Regions from separate parts of the Streptomyces rubellus genome, predicted to be linked through region 2. Evidence: riboswitches for the same ligand, from Rfam matches in the RefSeq annotation. Region 2 holds a riboswitch; the other holds the start of a gene.
The links. Region 2 has a riboswitch for glycine ahead of gcvT (glycine cleavage system aminomethyltransferase GcvT). Riboswitches for the same ligand answer to the same signal wherever they lie in the genome.
Positions count from the first base shown of each region.

Region 1: linked by a shared signal. The riboswitch ahead of gcvP (aminomethyl-transferring glycine dehydrogenase) and the one ahead of gcvT (glycine cleavage system aminomethyltransferase GcvT) in region 2 are both predicted to bind glycine.

Region 1 covers NZ_JAZDCX010000020.1:95,566-104,092, reverse strand. The annotation lists gene ftsR (transcriptional regulator FtsR) at 1-288, shown strand, start outside; gene V1L54_RS22150 (bifunctional nuclease family protein) at 343-816, shown strand; gene V1L54_RS22145 (MerR family transcriptional regulator) at 1,010-1,609, shown strand; gene V1L54_RS22140 (DNA polymerase IV) at 1,701-3,137, shown strand; gene V1L54_RS22135 (PRC-barrel domain-containing protein) at 3,053-3,430, opposite strand; glycine riboswitch at 3,580-3,678, shown strand; gene gcvP (aminomethyl-transferring glycine dehydrogenase) at 3,871-6,777, shown strand; gene V1L54_RS22125 (DUF5999 family protein) at 6,880-7,086, opposite strand; gene V1L54_RS22120 (hypothetical protein) at 7,389-7,979, opposite strand; gene V1L54_RS22115 (glutamate-cysteine ligase family protein) at 8,477-8,527, shown strand, end outside.
Region 2 covers NZ_JAZDCX010000003.1:86,715-95,241, reverse strand. The annotation lists gene gcvH (glycine cleavage system protein GcvH) at 1-265, opposite strand, end outside; gene gcvT (glycine cleavage system aminomethyltransferase GcvT) at 357-1,502, opposite strand; glycine riboswitch at 1,741-1,852, opposite strand; gene V1L54_RS04495 (AAA family ATPase) at 2,003-2,692, shown strand; gene V1L54_RS04490 (enhanced serine sensitivity protein SseB) at 2,754-3,533, shown strand; gene V1L54_RS04485 (enhanced serine sensitivity protein SseB C-terminal domain-containing protein) at 3,731-4,501, shown strand; gene V1L54_RS04480 (ABC transporter substrate-binding protein) at 4,797-6,461, shown strand; gene V1L54_RS04475 (ABC transporter permease) at 6,601-7,605, shown strand; gene V1L54_RS04470 (ABC transporter permease) at 7,605-8,527, shown strand, end outside.

The DNA of each region.
Region 1 (8,527 bases), on a different contig from region 2:
CTGGTCGGGCCCGCGGGGAGCGGCGGGTACGAGCCCGGGACGGTCGGTGTCGTCCGGATCCTCGCGGACCTGGGGCGGCATGGCCTGGAACCCCGCCATCTGCGGGCGGTGAAGGCCTCGGCCGAGCGGACGGCGGGGCTGGTCGAACAGGTGGTCGCGCCGCTGCGGCGGCACCGGAATCCGCAGACCAGGGCACATGCGGAGACCACGGCCCGGGAGCTGGCGGCGCTGGCGGTGCGGCTGCACGCGGCCCTGGTGCAGTCCGCGCTGCGGACGCGGCTCCACTGAGATGCCGGGGTGCCCGACTACCCAAAGAGGGCACGCACGTCCTAGGGTTGCTGTGTGAACGAGCTCGACGTTGTGGGTGTCAGGGTGGAAATGCCCTCCAATCAGCCGATCGTTCTCCTGCGAGAGGTGGGAGGCGACCGGTACCTTCCCATCTGGATCGGACCGGGGGAGGCGACCGCGATCGCCTTCGCCCAGCAGGGCATGACGCCTGCCCGCCCGCTGACCCACGATCTGTTCAAGGACGTGCTGGAGGCGGTCGGCCAGGAGCTCACCGCCGTACGGATCACCGATCTCAGAGAAGGTGTCTTCTACGCCGAGCTGGTCTTCGCCAGCGGGGTGGAGGTGAGCGCGCGGCCGTCCGACGCCATAGCACTGGCGCTGCGCACGGGTACGCCGATCTACGGCAGCGACGGGGTGCTGGACGACGCGGGGATCGCGATCCCGGACGAGCAGGAGGACGAGGTGGAGAAGTTCCGCGAGTTCCTCGACCAGATCTCGCCGGAGGACTTCGGGAGCAGCAACCAGTGAGTCCTTCGGGTGCCGTCCGCATCAGCGCATTCGGGCACCCCTTCCCGGGCTGAGGACACGCGAAACCACTCCTTGGGTGATTATCACTCGGCGTGCCGAGTGTGGCGATCGTTGACGCACCCCGAGTGACTGCCTACCGTCGATTGGGCAGGTCCCGGGCCCATCCACGGGACGTGAAGGACGGAGGGTCGGCGTGAGAAGCACCGGCGAGGGCAGGGCGACGGGCGAACCGTATCCGTTGCGCGGGTCCTCCGTACGGCCCCCCGCGCTACCCGCCGCCGCGGCCGGGGAGAGCGCCGCCGAGCGGCTCGGATACCGTGGCCCCACGGTGTGCGCGGCCGCCGGGATCACCTATCGGCAGCTGGACTACTGGGCCCGTACGGGGCTGGTGGAGCCGAGCGTCCGCCCGGCCTACGGCTCGGGTACCCAGCGGCTCTACAGCTTCCGCGACGTGGTCGTCCTCAAGATCGTCAAGCGGCTCCTGGACGCCGGGGTCTCCCTGCAGAACATCCGTACGGCCGTGCGGCACCTGCGCTCGCGCGGATACGCCGACCTGGCGCAGATGACGCTCATGAGCGACGGGGCGACGGTCTACGAGTGCTCCTCGCCCGACGAGGTCGTCGACCTCCTCCAGGGCGGCCAGGGCGTCTTCGGGATCGCGGTCGGGGTGGTGTGGCGCGACGTCGAGACGGCCCTGTCCCAGCTGCACGCCGAGCGGGTCGACACCGGTGAGACGATCGTCGGCGACAACCCCGCCGACGAACTGGCGCGGCGCCGCAACCGGGCGGGCTGACAGGGCGGCCGTCCCCGCCGAGCGGCGGCGGGGACGGCCCCGCCGGGAACGGTGTGTCGCGGTTGTCAGCGGCGTGGGGCAGCATCGTCGTGTGAGAGGGACACCGGCGATCCTGCACCTGGACATGGACGCGTTCTACGCCGCCGTGGAACAGGCGGCCAAGCCCAGCCTGCGCGGGAAGCCCGTGGTCGTCGGCGGCCTCGGTCCGCGCGGGGTGGTCGCCACCGCCTCGTACGAGGCGCGTCCGTTCGGGGTGCACTCGGCGATGCCGATGGCCCAGGCCCGCCGGCTGTGCCCGAACGCCGCCTACCTCACCCCCCGCTTCGGTCTCTACCGCCAGGTGAGCGATGTGGTGATGGGACTGCTGCGCGCACTGTCCCCGCTGGTCGAGCCGCTGAGTCTGGACGAGGCGTTCGTGGACCTCCGGGCGGGCGGGCAGGCGGTGGAGTCGGCCGACGACGCCCGTGCCGTCGGCGAGCGGCTGCGCCGGGACATCCGGGCCGCGACCGGGCTCAGCGGCTCGGTCGGGCTGGCCGGCTCCAAGATGCTCGCCAAGGTCGCCTCCGAGCGGGCCAAGCCCGACGGCCTGGTGGTGATCCGGCCCGGCACCGAGCGCGCACTGCTGGCGCCGATGCCGTCCCGCACGCTGCCGGGGGTGGGCCCCGCCACCGCCCAGACGCTGCGCCGTTCCGGCATCACCACCGTCGGCGAGATCGCCGGGGCGGGGGAGGCGGAGCTGGTACGGCTGCTGGGGAAGGCGCACGGTACGGCGCTGTACGCGATGGCGCGGGGGATCGACGAGCGGCCGGTGGTGGCCGACCGGGACGCCAAGTCGGTGTCCGTGGAGGACACCTTCGACACCGACCTCACCGACCGGGCCCGGGTCCGGTCGGAGATCGGCCGGCTCGCCGACCGCTGTGTCGAGCGGCTGCGGGCGTCGGGACGCTCCGGGCGCACGGTGGTGGTCAAGGTGCGGAACTACGACTTCTCCACCCTGACCCGCTCGGAGACGCTGCGCGGCCCCACCGACGATCCGGCGGTCGTGCGGGAGGCCGCCGCCCGGCTCATCGAGGGCGTGGACACCACCGCCGGGGTGCGGCTGCTGGGGGTCGGGGTGAGCGGACTGGCCGACTTCACCCAGGAGGACCTGTTCGCCCAGGCCGTCACCGGCCGGTCCGCGGAACCGCCGCGCTCCGTACCGGCCGGGCCGGAGAGCCCGGACGGCGCAGTCGGCCCGGACGGGGGGACGGCGGTCGTACGGCGCTGGCTGCCCGGGCTGGACGCCCGGCACGCGCGGTACGGGCCCGGCTGGGTCCAGGGCAGCGGTCTGGGGCGGGTGACGGTGCGGTTCGAGCGGCCCGGCTCGCCGCCCGGCCGGGTGCGCACCTTCGCGGTCGACGACCCGGAGCTGGAGCCCTCCGACCCCCTGCCGCTGCCGGGCGGTCAGCTTCCCGAGCCGGCGATCCGCCCGAAGGTCATGTCGTCGTCGGACCCGGACGGGCCCACCCCCGGCACATCCAGCCCGTAGTGGTGGTACAGCCGCAGTTCCTGCGCGGGGGAGAGGTGGCGGCCCACCCCGAAGTCCGGGGCCTCCCTGACCAGGGAGCGTTCGAAGGGCACGCGCAGCGCGCCGTCCGCCACCTCGCTGGGCTCCAGGGGGACGAAGGCGTCGCGGCTGAAGAGCCCGGTGCGCACCGCGGCCCACTCCGGTACGCCGGTGGCGTCGTCGAGATAGACCTCGTCCACGATGCCTATCTTCCGCCCGTCACGGTCGAACGCCTTGAGCCCTATCAGGTCCCGTGGATCGATGCCGGTCTGCATGGTTCCTCCAACTGCTCTCATCCGTCGCGCCTGCTCGGAAACGGACGCTACAAACAAAGAAAGGGCATACGCCGCGGATCGGCCACTCGACGGCGGGTTGAGCGGCGCGGCCCGGACACACCCGCGCTGGTACGCTCGGAAGTGGCTGTCGACCCCGAGCGGGAGAGTCCTCCGGCACACAGCGCCGGAGGCGCCGAAGGAGCAACTCCTCCCCGGAATCTCTCAGGCTCACGTACCGCGCGGGTGAGGTCACTCTGGAAAGCAGGGCGGGCCGCGGGCGCACAGCTCGGCAGCCCCTCCTCACCGACGGTGAAAACCGGCCCCGCGGGACCGGTGAAGCTCTCAGGTCGAGATGACAGAGGGGGAGGCCGACAGGGCGCCGCACCGTGGCGCCCCCAGCAGGTCGCGCAGAACAGCCGCAGACCAGGAGGCCTCCGCAGATGACAGAGAACCGCAGCCCCCGCACCCTCCCGCTCGCCGAGCTGGAGCACGGCACCCCCTTCGAGGAGCGTCACATCGGCCCCGACGCCGGGGAGCGGGCCAAGATGCTCGCCCAGGTCGGCTACGGATCACTGGACGAACTGACCGCCGCCGCCGTCCCCGAGGTCATCCGGAGCACCGAGGCGCTGGACCTGCCCGCCGCCCGCGGCGAGGCGGAGGTGCTGGCCGAACTGCGCTCCCTGGCCGCCCGCAACCAGGTGCTGCACTCCATGATCGGCCTGGGCTACCACGGCACCTTCACCCCGCCGGTCATCATGCGCAACGTGCTGGAGAACCCGGCCTGGTACACCGCCTACACCCCCTACCAGCCGGAGATCTCCCAGGGACGGCTGGAGGCGCTGCTGAACTTCCAGACCGTGGTCGCGGACCTGACCGGGCTGCCCACCGCCGGCGCCTCGCTGCTGGACGAGGCCACCGCCGCGGCCGAGGCCATGGCCCTGTCCCGGCGGGTCGGCAAGGTCAAGGAGGGCGTCTTCCTGGTCGACGCCGACTGCCTGCCGCAGACGGTCGCCGTCCTGGAGACCCGCGCCGAGCCCACCGGCGTCGAGGTCGTCGTCGCCGACCTGTCCGACGGCATCCCCGCCGAGGCCGCCGAGCGCGGTGTCTTCGGCGTGCTGCTGCAGTACCCGGGCGCCTCGGGAGCCGTACGCGACCCGCGCGGCGTCGTCGAGCGGGCCCACGAGCTGGGCGCGGTCGTCACCGTCGCCGCCGACCTGCTGGCCCTGACCCTGCTGACCCCGCCCGGCGAACTGGGCGCCGACATCGCGGTGGGCACCACCCAGCGCCTCGGCGTGCCGATGGGCTTCGGCGGCCCGCACGCCGGATACATGGCGGTGCGCCAGGAGTACGCGCGCAACCTGCCCGGCCGGCTGGTGGGCGTCTCGGTGGACGCCGACGGCGCCACCGCGTACCGGCTGGCCCTGCAGACCCGCGAGCAGCACATCCGCCGGGAGCGGGCCACCAGCAACATCTGCACCGCCCAGGTGCTGCTCGCCGTGATGGCCTCGATGTACGCCGTCCACCACGGCCCCGACGGGCTGGCCGCCATCGCCCGCCGCACCCACCGGTACGCCGCCGTCCTGGCGGCCGGGCTGCGCGAGGGCGGTGTCGAGGTGGTGCACGACGCGTTCTTCGACACGGTCACCGCGCGGGTGCCGGGCCGGGCCGCCGAGGTCGTCGCCGCCGCCCGGGAGGCCGGGATCAACCTGCGGCTGACCGACGCCGACCACGTCGGCGTCGCCTGCGACGAGACCACCCGCCGCGAGCACCTGGCCGCCGTGTGGGAGGCCTTCGGGGTGCCGGCCCGCCGGGCGGACATCGACGGGCTGGACGCCGCCGCCGGGGAGGTCCTGCCCGCCGGGCTGCTGCGCGAGAGCGACTACCTGACCCATCCGGTCTTCCACAGGCACCGCTCCGAGACCTCGATGCTGCGCTATCTGCGCCGTCTCGCCGACCGGGACTACGCACTGGACCGCGGCATGATCCCGCTGGGCTCGTGCACGATGAAGCTGAACGCCACCACCGAGATGGAGCCGGTCACCTGGCCGGAGTTCGGCAACCTGCACCCGTTCGCGCCGGCCGAGCAGGCCGAGGGATACCTGACGCTGATCCGCGAGCTGGAGGAGCGGCTGGCGGAGGTCACCGGCTACGACAAGGTCTCCCTCCAGCCCAACGCCGGGTCGCAGGGCGAACTGGCGGGCCTGCTGGCGGTACGGGCGTACCACCGGGCGAACGGCGAGACGGGCCGCACCGTCTGCCTCATCCCGTCCTCCGCGCACGGCACCAACGCCGCCAGCGCCGTGATGGCCGGCATGAAGGTCGTGGTGGTGCGGACCGGCGAGAACGGCGACGTGGACATCGAGGACCTGCGCGCCAAGATCGACAGGCACCGCGCGGAGCTCGCGGTCCTGATGGTCACCTACCCCTCCACCCACGGGGTGTTCGAGGAGCACATCACCGACATCTGCGCGGCCGTCCACGACGCCGGCGGCCAGGTCTACGTCGACGGCGCCAACCTCAACGCGCTGGTCGGCCTGGCGAAGCCGGGGAGGTTCGGCGCGGACGTGTCCCATCTGAACCTGCACAAGACCTTCTGCATCCCGCACGGCGGCGGCGGCCCGGGCGTCGGCCCGGTCGCGGTCCGCGCCCACCTGGCGCCCCATCTGCCGAACCACCCGCTCCAGCCCGCCGCCGGCCCGGAGACGGGCGTGGGTCCGGTCTCGGCCGCGCCGTGGGGTTCGGCGGGCATCCTGCCGATCTCCTGGGCCTATCTGCGGCTGATGGGCGCCGACGGGCTGCGCCGCGCCACCCAGGTGGCGGTGCTGGGCGCCAACTACGTCGCCAGGCGCCTGGAGCCGCACTACCCGGTGCTCTACACCGGCCCGGACGGGCTGGTGGCGCACGAGTGCGTCATCGACGTCCGCCCGCTGACGAAGGCCACCGGCGTCAGCATCGACGATGTCGCCAAACGGCTGATCGACTACGGCTTCCACGCCCCGACGATGTCCTTCCCCGTGGCCGGCACGCTGATGATCGAGCCCACCGAGAGCGAGGACCTGGCGGAGCTGGACCGCTTCTGCGACGCGATGATCGCGATCCGGGCCGAGATCGAGAAGGTCGCCACGGGCGAGTGGAGCGCGGAGGACAACCCGCTGCGCAACGCCCCGCACACGGCGGCGCAGCTCGGCGGCGAGTGGGAGCACCCCTACGGGCGGCGGGAGGCGGCCTTCCCGGCCGGTGTCGCGGCCGCCGACAAGTACTGGCCGCCGGTGCGGCGCGTCGACGGCGCCCACGGCGACCGCAACCTGTTCTGCTCGTGCCCGCCGCTGGCGGAGCACGACGGCTGAGCCGGGCCGCGGACGCGGCAGGGGCTCCCTCGAACCAGCCCGGTGGGGGAGTCTCCCGCCGCGTCCCGGCGCGGTGCCGCGGAACGGCCGGCGGGCCCTGTCTCAGGCGGCCGTCGTGATCCGCCCGGCATCCTGCGGCCGGTGCGGCGCGATGACCCGGCCGTCCGGCAGCAGCTCGCCGGTGTCCTCGAAGAGCAGGACGCCGTTGCACAGCAGACTCCAGCCCTGTTCCGGGAAGTGCGCCACGAGGTGGGCGGCCTCACGGTCGGGTGAGTCTGCCGAGGGACAGGTGGGTTGATGCTGGCACATGATGGAGTTCTTTCGCTGCGGTGTGGTGATGCTGCGGCTCGGCGTGTGATCCATGCCGCCCCCCGTATCCAGTCGGTCGGTTCCCCAGTGTCACCCCGCGGCCGGAAATTCCGCAGGGTTTTCGGTGCGGCTCCCCCCGCTTTTCGAGGACGCCGCTCCGCAGTGCATGGTTGCACATCCAGGGGTCATCCTTTCGGGTGATATTGCCGCTCCGGAGGACTAGTTATTCACGGGGGCGGACACACCGGCGCCCCGCGGTCGGCGGACCGCGGGGCGCCGGTGCGCGCGTGTGCCGGAGCTCCTCAGGCCGGTGTGCCCAGCAGGGGCGAGGGGACCAGCCGGCGGGACATCAGCGGCAGCAGACCGTCCACGCGCTGCGGGCGGTGCGCGGCGATCCCGGGCGGTGCCGGGGCCAGCGGCACCAGCAGGTCCGCGGGGGCGGGGGTGCCGTCCGCCGCGTCGGCCTCGGTGTCGGAGTGCAGCCACAGCGTCAGCATGTACAGCTCGGGTACGGACAGCAGCCGCGGCTGGTACGTCGTCGGCAGCGCCTCGGCGCGGCGCAGCGCCTTCTCGGTGGAGGCGACGAACGGGCCCTCGCAGAAGTGCGAGAACGCCCAGCCGTCCGCGGTGGGCTTCGCCTCGGCGGCGCCCAGCGGGCCGTGCGTGTCGCACAGCAGGAAGCGCCAGCCGGCCAGTCGGGTGGCGGGCGGGCCAGACGAGGAGGTGATCCCGTCCAGTACGTGGAGGGGCAGGGGGAGCTCGGGGCGTACGGCGCCCGTCCCGGCCGAGGGACCGCAACGGGCGAGGCCGCCGCCAGGACCGGTGAGGGAACCGAGGGCCGCGTGCACACTGCGCAGAGCGGGTGCCGGGGCCGGGTGGACACGCAGGGGCATGATGGGTCGCCTCTCGCTCAGAAGACACGGTGCTGCTCGGCTGGCGCGGACGGCGCTGTCTGCGTACGGAAAGGCCACGAAGAGGGCCGGGAGGGTTTCGGCAGACCGGCGGCTCCCGGGCGGGATGCCTCGTCCGGTCCGCTTCGGGGAGTTTATACGACGGGTGTTCGGCCGGTGTTTCGACTAGCTGTCTCGCATGTTACCGGCAAGCGGGCATCAGGACATTTTTCAGGGGTATTTCACCTGCGGATCTCCGGGTGAGAAGTCGCTGACCTGGCAACTGATTGGTTATGCGGTCGGCTGTATCTCTTCGGTATTTCTGATGGGTGAGCAATCGAATGCTCACCGCCACCGTATGCCCGTCACCGTATGCCCCGGGAATGTGCCCGCCGAAAAGCCTCACCACAGCTTACCGTTCCCCGCCGTCCCATGAGGCGTTATCTCTCGCATCCGCGGGGCATCATCCGGTCACGGTGCACTCGAGGAGGGACGCTTCGATGGGCGAGAAGGTCGCGGCCGGCGGGTTCGACCTGGCCGACCGCCAGCGC
Region 2 (8,527 bases):
CCGGATCGTCCACCACGTCCTGGTTGACCTCGGTGATCTCTCCGGTGACCGGCGCGTACAGGTCGCTGACCGACTTGGTCGACTCCAGCTCGCCGCAGGGTTCGCCCGCGGTGACCGTGGCGCCCACCTCGGGGAGCTGGACGTAGACGACGTCGCCGAGCGCCTCCGCGGCGTGCCCGGTGATGCCGACCGTGGCGACGCCGTCCTCGACGGCCGACAGCCACTCGTGCTCCTTGCTGTAGCGCAGCTGCTGGGGGTTGCTCATGGCGTGATTCTCCTGATGGGGGATGGTGGACGGGGAACGGTCTCGCCGGCTGGGACGGCGGGCGCGGGACGGGGTGCGGGAACGGGGCCGGTCAGCGCTCGCGCCGGTAGAAGGGCAGCGCGACGACCTCGTACGGCTCATGCGTACCGCGGATGTCCACGTGCACACCCGGCGTGCCGGGCGCGGCGTGGCCGGCGTCCACGTAGGCCATCGCGATCGGCCTGCCCAGGGTGGGGGAGGGGGCGCCGGAGGTGACCTCGCCGATCACCGTCCCGGCGGCGTCCACCACCGGGTATCCGGCGCGCGGCACCCGCCGGCCGGCGGCGACGAGGCCGACCAGCCTCCGCGGCGGATCCTGTTCGGCGCGGCGCGCGGCGGCCTCCAGGGCGGCGCGGCCGGTGAAGTCGCCGGGCTTGTCGAGCTTCACCACCCGGCCCAGGCCCGCGTCGAAGGGGGTGGTCTCCCGGGTCAGCTCGTGCCCGTACAGCGGCATGCCCGCCTCCAGCCGGAGCGTGTCGCGGCAGGACAGCCCGCACGGCACCAGGCCCGCCGGCGCCCCGGCCTCGGTCAGCGCCCGCCACAGCGGCTCGGCGTCCCCGGGGGAGACGAACAGCTCGAAGCCGTCCTCGCCGGTGTAGCCGGTACGGGCGATCAGGGCGCCGGCGCCCGCGACGGTGCCGCGCAGCCCGGCGTAGTACTTCAGGCCGGCCAGGTCGGCGTCGGTGAGCTTCGCCAGGATGTCCTGGGAGGCGGGACCCTGCACGGCGAGGAGGGCGTAGGCGTCGCGGTCGTCGCGGACGGCCGCATCCGGGAGGCCGAGCTCGCCGTGCCGCTCGGCCAGGGCGTCCAGGACGGTCTGCGCGTTGGCTGCGTTGGCCACGACCAGGTACCCGTCCTCCGCCAGGCGGTAGACGATCAGGTCGTCGAGGATGCCGCCGCCCATGTCGCAGATCATGGTGTAGCGGGCCCGGCCGACGGGGACGGCGGACAGCCGGCCGACCAGGGCGCCGTCCAGCAGCTCGCCGGCCTGCGGGCCGGTGACGGCGATCTCGCCCATGTGGCTGAGGTCGAACAGTCCGGCGCGGGTGCGCACCGCGGTGTGCTCGTCGCGCTCGCTGCCGTAGCGCAGCGGCATCTCCCAGCCCGCGAAGTCCGTCATGGTGGCGCCCAGGGCGCGGTGGACGGCGTCGAGGGGGACGCGGCGGGGCGGCTGGGGGGAACGGGGGGAATCGCTCATGGTTCGGCTCCCGGGCGAGGTGGCGGGGTCGGCTCCGTACACGGGTCCGGTACGGGTTCCTTCGGACAGGTCCCGCGCGCGGGCGGGGGACATGCCCTCCCCATCTGTCATCGGAACCTGAGAGGTTCGCCACGAGCCCGCACGGGCGGACCGCGGCTTGCACCGTGGGTGGGGCGTCCCGGGAGCGGGACCGGCAAGCGATACCGGAGGCAAGGGGGCGCCCGCTTTTCAGATCTGCCTCGCCCGCGCGGTATCGGGGCCTGAGAGATTCAAGGGAGGACTTGCTCCTTCGGCGCCCCGTGGGACCGCTGTGACCAGCGGGTCCACGGGAACTCTCCCGCGCGTGCTCGAACGGCCGGTATGCAGTTGGCGCGCTCATCATCGCACGCCCCCGGGTGCCCCCACCGGCGCGGACCCGAACCGCTCCGGAAGGTGTCGGGCGCGTCCACGGTGGGTAACGGCCTTGTCCGCCGTCATCCTTCTTGACACGCTCTGGGGGGATGCCGCGGGCACGTGGCCGGATCGGGGAGGGCGTACCACGAGTGAGCAGTCCGGAGAGTGCCTGTGCGGCACACAGCGGGGCGGAGCCCCGGCACCCCGTCGCATCCGTGCTGCCGAGCGGGCGGGACCTGCGGGGGACGGCGGCGGTGCGGGTGCTGCGCTTCCCCGCCGGGGACCGGGTGGTCGTCTCCGGACTGCCCGGCAGCGGCAAGTCCACCCTGATCCGGCGGGTGGTGGCCGCCAACGAGACGGTGGTCCGGATCGACTCCCAGGACATGCGGGAGCGCTGGGAGCGGCGGCTGCCCGCCCGGCTGCCGTACGGCGCCTACCGGCCCCTGGTCCGGGCCGCGCACTACCTGGCGCTGTGGCGGGCGCTGGCCTCCGGCGGCAGCGTCGTGGTGCACGACTGCGGCACCCAGGGCTGGGTGCGCCACTGGCTGGCGGCGGACGCGCGGCGGCGCGGGCGGGCCCTGCACCTGGTGCTGCTGGACGTCTCACCGGACGAGGCGCTGGCCGGGCAGGCGCAGCGGGGACGCGGGGTGTCGGCGTACGCCTTCGCCCGGCACCGGCGGGCGGTACGGCGGCTGGTGGCGGACGCGGCGGCGGGACGGCTGCCGCGGGGCTGTGTGTCGTCGGTGCTGCTGGACCGGGGTGCGGCGGGGGCGCTGCGCGGCATGGCCTTCGAGTAGGCGGGCGCCCGGGAGGCGGATCCGGGGTCCGCGCCGGACGGGTTGCCGATAGGGTTTTCGCATGACCATCCCGCAGCACTACGGACCGGGACACGGCGGCGGCTGGCCCGGCAACGAGCTGGAGGAGACCCTCGCCGCCTCGGTCGGCGTCCCCGGCGCCGGCGCCCGGCTGCTGGAGGTGCTCGGCCGCAGCAGCGTGTGGGTGCCGCTGCCCGAGGGCGGCGGCCCGGACAGCCCGAACCTCGACCTGCCGACGATCCAGTTCGACGGGGCGCCGTACGTCCCCGTCTTCAGCTCCGAGCAGCAGTTCCTGCAGGGCGCCGGTGCCCATCTGTCCTTCGCCGTCGCGCCGGCGAGGGAGTTCGCCCGCGGCCTGCCGCCGCAGGTCGGCATCGTGATCAACCCCGAGGGCACCGTCGGCGCGCCCCTGCCGCCGCCGGCCGTGGCGGAGCTGTGCCGCGAGGGCGGCGCCGCCGGGGTGCCGGGCGTGGTGAGCGGGGCCCGGGTGCGGCTCTTCGAGCCCGACTGGCAGGAGGAGCCGGTGGACTTCCTGGCCGCGGCGGCCGGGGAGTTCGCGGTGCTGCCGCGGGTGCGCACCGCGCGCCGCGGCCTGGCCAGCGTCGAGGGCGACCCGCCCGCGCTGTTCGTCGGGGTGGAACTGGACCCGCCGGACGGGGAGGCCCGGGCGGCGGCGCACGACGCGCTGGGCCGCGCGCTGGGCCGGGAGCCGGTGCGCTGGCCGGTGCAGATGGTGCTGCTGGACGCCGCCCGGGACCCGGTCGTGGACTGGCTGCGCCAGTGCGTACGGCCCTTCTACTCGCGCGACGGGCAGGTGTACTGAGCCCGTCCCGCCCTGCCCGGACCGCCCCCGCGGCCCGAGTGCCCACTGAGTACCCGTACCCGGGCGCGGCCGAGTAGCCCCGCCCCTGTCCGGCATGGACCGTAAGCTGGTTGGATGTCGGGGCGGGACGCGTGCGCGGCCCGGCGCGCAAGGCACGGCACGGAGTGCGAGAAGATGCGACAAAAGGGGCGGCCCACGTGAGCGCGGGTGGAAGCGTTGAGCAACTGCTGCGGCAGGTGACACCCGGGCGGTACGACACCTACGAAGCGCTGCTGCACGCCCTCGCGGAAGGCCGGGTGTGGATGCTGCTCTGGCACGGCCGGGCCGGCTCGCCCGACGCCCAGTACGGGAACATGGAGGTCGCCGGGCACGGCTACGCGCCCTGTGTGACCTCCGAGCAGGAGCTGGCCGCCTCCGGCTGGACCAGGGCGCACGAGGTCGTCGGCGGGCGCGAGATCGCCGCCGCCCTCTTCCCGGACCGCTGGGGGCTGTGGCTCGATCCGCACGCGCCCGGCGGCGGCCTCGGCATTCCCTGGCTGGATCTGCGGCGGATCGCGGGCGGCCTGGACCGGCTGCCCGCCGGGCCGCTGCGCATCAGCGAACCGACCGTGGACGTCCCGCACTTCTACGCCCAGCTCGTCCAGAACGCCCACCGCACCCCCGCCGTGCGCACCCTGCGCCGGGCCTGGGTGCAGCCCGCGCTGGGCGCACCGTATCTGGTGATCGGGCTCGACCTGTACGACGGCGGCCCGCAGGCCGTGGAGTCGGTGCGGTCGATGATGCAGCAGTCGGTGGCCGCGGTGCCGGACGGGCTGGCGGTCTCCACGGTGGCGATGTCGGACGAGTACGACCCGGTCGCCATGTGGCTGCGGGCCAATTCCCGGCCTTTCTTCGACCGTGACGCACACGGGGGTACCGCGCCCGCGGGGGCCCCGGGGTACGGTTACGGCTACCCGCGGCCCAGCTGAGACCGCCGGGATCCGCCGTGCCCCCCGGGGCCCGGCGGGCACGGCACCGCGGCTTCCCGCACGTCCCGGCCGTCCCCGGACGGCCCGTGCGATGTGTCCGGCGAGGTCCGGGCGGCACCGCGAACGACCCGGAAGTTTCCCCGATGTTGCCCTTGCTGGCCTGGGCCGTTGCCCTTTCGGGGTGGCAGGTCTCGGCTCGGTATCACCGACATGCGGACAGTTCACACCGGAGGTTTAACGCGGGTACTGTTCGGGCCGACCTGCAGTCTGACCGTCACCGACCCCGAGGTGGAACATGCGCATACCCAGTTCCCGGGTCGTCCAGACGATCGCGGCCGCCCTCGCGGTTGGTGTGATCGCCACTGGATGCTCCAGCGAACGAGGCAAGGACGACGGCGGAGGCGGAGACACCTTCGTCTTCGGCGCCGCCGGCGATCCGAGCTCCCTGGACCCGGCACTGGCGAGTGACGGTGAGACCTTCCGGGTGACCCGCCAGGCGTTCGAGGCGCTCATCGAGCACGAGCCGGGCGGCAGCGAGCTGGTCGGCGGTCTCGCGGAGTCGTGGGAGAGCGACGAGACCGGCACCAAGTGGACCTTCAACCTCCGCAAGGACGTGAAGTTCCACGACGGCGAGAAGCTCACCGCCGAGGTCGTGTGCAAGAACTACGACCACTGGTTCAACTGGACCGGTACGTACCAGAACAGCGCGGTCTCGTACTACTGGCAGACCATCATGGGCGGCTTCGCCAAGAACGAGGCCGAGGACGCCCCCGAGGCCAACTACAAGAGCTGCACCGCCCAGGACGAGCTCACCGCCGTCATCGAGGTGAACGAGGCCACCGCCAACCTGCCGGGCGGCTTCTCCCTCCAGGCGCTCGCCATCCACTCGCCGAAGGCCATCGACGCCTACAAGAAGCAGCAGGCGACCGGCGAGGACGACGCCATCAGCTACCCCAAGTACAGCCAGGAGGCCGGCACCGTCGCCGGCACCGGGCCGTTCAGGATCACCGACTGGGACAAGGGCAACAAGGAAGTCACCCTGGAGCGCTTCGACGACTACTGGGGCGACAAGGCCGGGGTCGAGAAGCTGGTCTTCCGCACCATCGCCGACGAGTCCGCCCGCCGCCAGGCCCTGCAGGCGGGCAACATCGACGGCTACGACCTGGTGGCGCCCTCGGACGTGGCGACCCTGGAGAAGGAGGGCTACCAGGTCCCGGTCCGCGGTGTGTTCAACATCTTCTACGTGGGCTTCTCGCAGGAGGCGAACAAGTCCCTGCAGAAGAAGGAGGTCCGCCAGGCCATCGCGCACGCGATCGACCGGGACAACATCGTCAAGACCCAGCTGCCCGAGGGCGGCGTGACGGCCACGCAGTTCATGCCGGACACCGTCGACGGCTACTCGGACAAGGTCACCACGTACCCGTTCGACACCGCCAAGGCCAAGGGCCTGCTGGAGAAGGCCGGCGAGGAGAACCTCGCGGTCGACTTCTGCTACCCGACCGAGGTCACCCGCCCCTACATGCCCGCCCCGGCGGACCTGTTCGAGCTGATGAAGACCGACCTGGAGAAGGCCGGCGTCAAGGTCACCCCCAAGCCGATGAAGTGGGCCCCGACCTACCTCGACGCCACCGAGAACGGCTCCTGCGACCTGCACATGCTGGGCTGGACCGGTGACTTCAACGACGCCTACAACTTCATCGGCACCTGGTTCGGCGGCTACGACAAGCAGTGGGGCTTCCGCGACGACAAGGTCTTCAAGGCGATGAAGGCCGCCGAGTCCGAGCCGGACCAGGCCAAGCGGGTCGAGCTGTACAAGAAGGCCAACGAGGTCATCATGGACTACCTGCCGGGCGTCCCGGTCTCCTCGTCCCCGCCCGCCATCGCGTTCGCCAAGAACGTCAACCCGCCGAAGGTCTCCCCGCTGACGCAGGAGAACTTCGCCGAGGTCTCCTTCAAGTAACCGCAAGATCGCGCAGGTCCGCCCGGCCACCCGCACCCGAAGTGGCCGGGCGGACCTGACTGCGAGTACGAGAACACCCGGGACACCGGAAACACCGGGAACACCGGGAAAACAAGGAAGTGGAAAGGGGCATCGCGGGGTGTTGCGTCTCGTCGTACGAAGACTGCTGCAACTCATTCCCACCCTGCTGGGCCTGTCGGTTCTGCTGTTCGTCTGGCTGAACCAACTGCCCGGCGGACCCGCCGCCGCCATGCTCGGCGAACGGGCCACCGCGGCCGACAAGGCGCGCATCGAGGAGGCACTCGGCCTGGACCAGCCGGTGTGGGTCCAGTACGGCCGCTTCCTCAAGCGGCTGTTCGAGCTGGACCTGGGCACCTCGACCCAGACCGGGCAGCCGGTGTGGGACGAGTTCACCCGGGCGTTCCCCGCCACCGTGGAGCTGGGAATCGCCGCCATGCTCATCGCCGTCGCCGTCGGAGTGCCGCTGGGTTACTTCGCCGCCCGCCGGCGCGGCAGCTGGCTGGACGTGACCGCGGTCTCCGGCTCCCTGCTGGGCATCTGCATCCCGGTCTTCTTCCTGGCGTTCATCCTCAAGGCGCTCTTCGCCGTCCAGCTCGGCTGGTTCCCCAGCTTCGGACGGCAGACCACCGGGATCGACGCCACCGAGGTCACCGGCTTCTACGTGCTGGACGGCATCCTCACCGGCGAGTTCGACGCCTCCTGGGACGCGATCATGCACCTGGTGCTGCCGGCGCTCGCGCTCTCCTCGATCCCGCTGGCCATCATCACCCGCATGACCCGGGCCAGCGTCCTGGAGGTGCTCGGCGAGGACTACGTCCGCACCGCCGAGTCCAAGGGCCTGCGCCCGTCGGTGGTGCGCGGCCGCCATGTGATGCGCAACGCGCTGCTGCCGGTGATCACCGCCGTCGGCCTGCTCACCGGCGGCCTGCTGTCGGGGGCGGTGCTCACCGAGTCGGTCTTCGCCTTCGGCGGCATCGGCTCCTTCATCAAGACGGCCATCGACGAGCGCGACTACCCCGTGCTGGTGGGCTTCATCATGTTCATCGCGGCTGCCTACGTGGTCATCAACCTGCTGGTCGACCTCGCCTACAGCCTCATCGACCCGAGAGTGCGGGTGCACTGATGAGCGTCAGGACCGAAAAGATCGACCGGCTCGCGGAGCTCACCGCCGCCACCGAGACCTCCACGGGCGCCGGTCTGTGGACCGAGGCCTGGCGCCGGCTGCGGGCCAGCAAGATGGCCGTCATCGGCGCGGTGATCATCGGCGTGTTCGTGGTGGTGGCGGTCGTGGGCCCGTGGGTCGCCCCGTACGACCCCACCGCGCAGCTGTGGCGCGGCGAGGTCTTCCCCAACAGGAACGTCTTCGTGGGCCCGCGCGGCGAGAACTGGCTGGGCCTGGACCACCTGGCGCGCGACGAGTTCTCCCGGCTGCTGGTCGGGGCCCGCCAGACCCTGCTGGTCGGCGTCGTCGCCACCCTGCTGGGCTTCACCGTCGGGGCCCTGGTCGGCGGCGTCTCCGGTGCCGCCCTGGTGCTCGGCGGCCAGCTGGGGCGCCGGATCGACACCGTCGTGATGCGCGTCATCGACATCATGCTGGCGCTGCCCTCGCTGCTGCTGGCGGTCTCCGTCGCGGCGATGCTGGGCCAGTCCCTGACCACCGTGATGATCGCGGTGGGCGTGGTGCAGATCCCCGTCTTCGCCCGGCTGCTGCGCGGCGCGATGCTCGCCCAGGGCAGCGCGGACTACGTACTGGCCGCCCGGGCGCTGGGCGTGCGCAAGCGGCGCATCGCCCTCGGCCAAGTCCTGCCCAACTCGCTGAGCCCGGTGATCGTCCAGGGCACCCTCAGCCTGGCCACCGCCATCATCGAGGCCGCGGCGCTGTCCTACCTCGGGCTGGGCAACCCGGACGCCGCCATCCCGGAGTGGGGTGTCATGCTCGCCCAGGCGCAGCACTACTTCGACAGTGCGCCGATGCTCGCGGTCTACCCGGCGCTGGGCATCATCATCACCGCCCTCGGCTTCACCCTGCTGGGCGAGGCGATGCG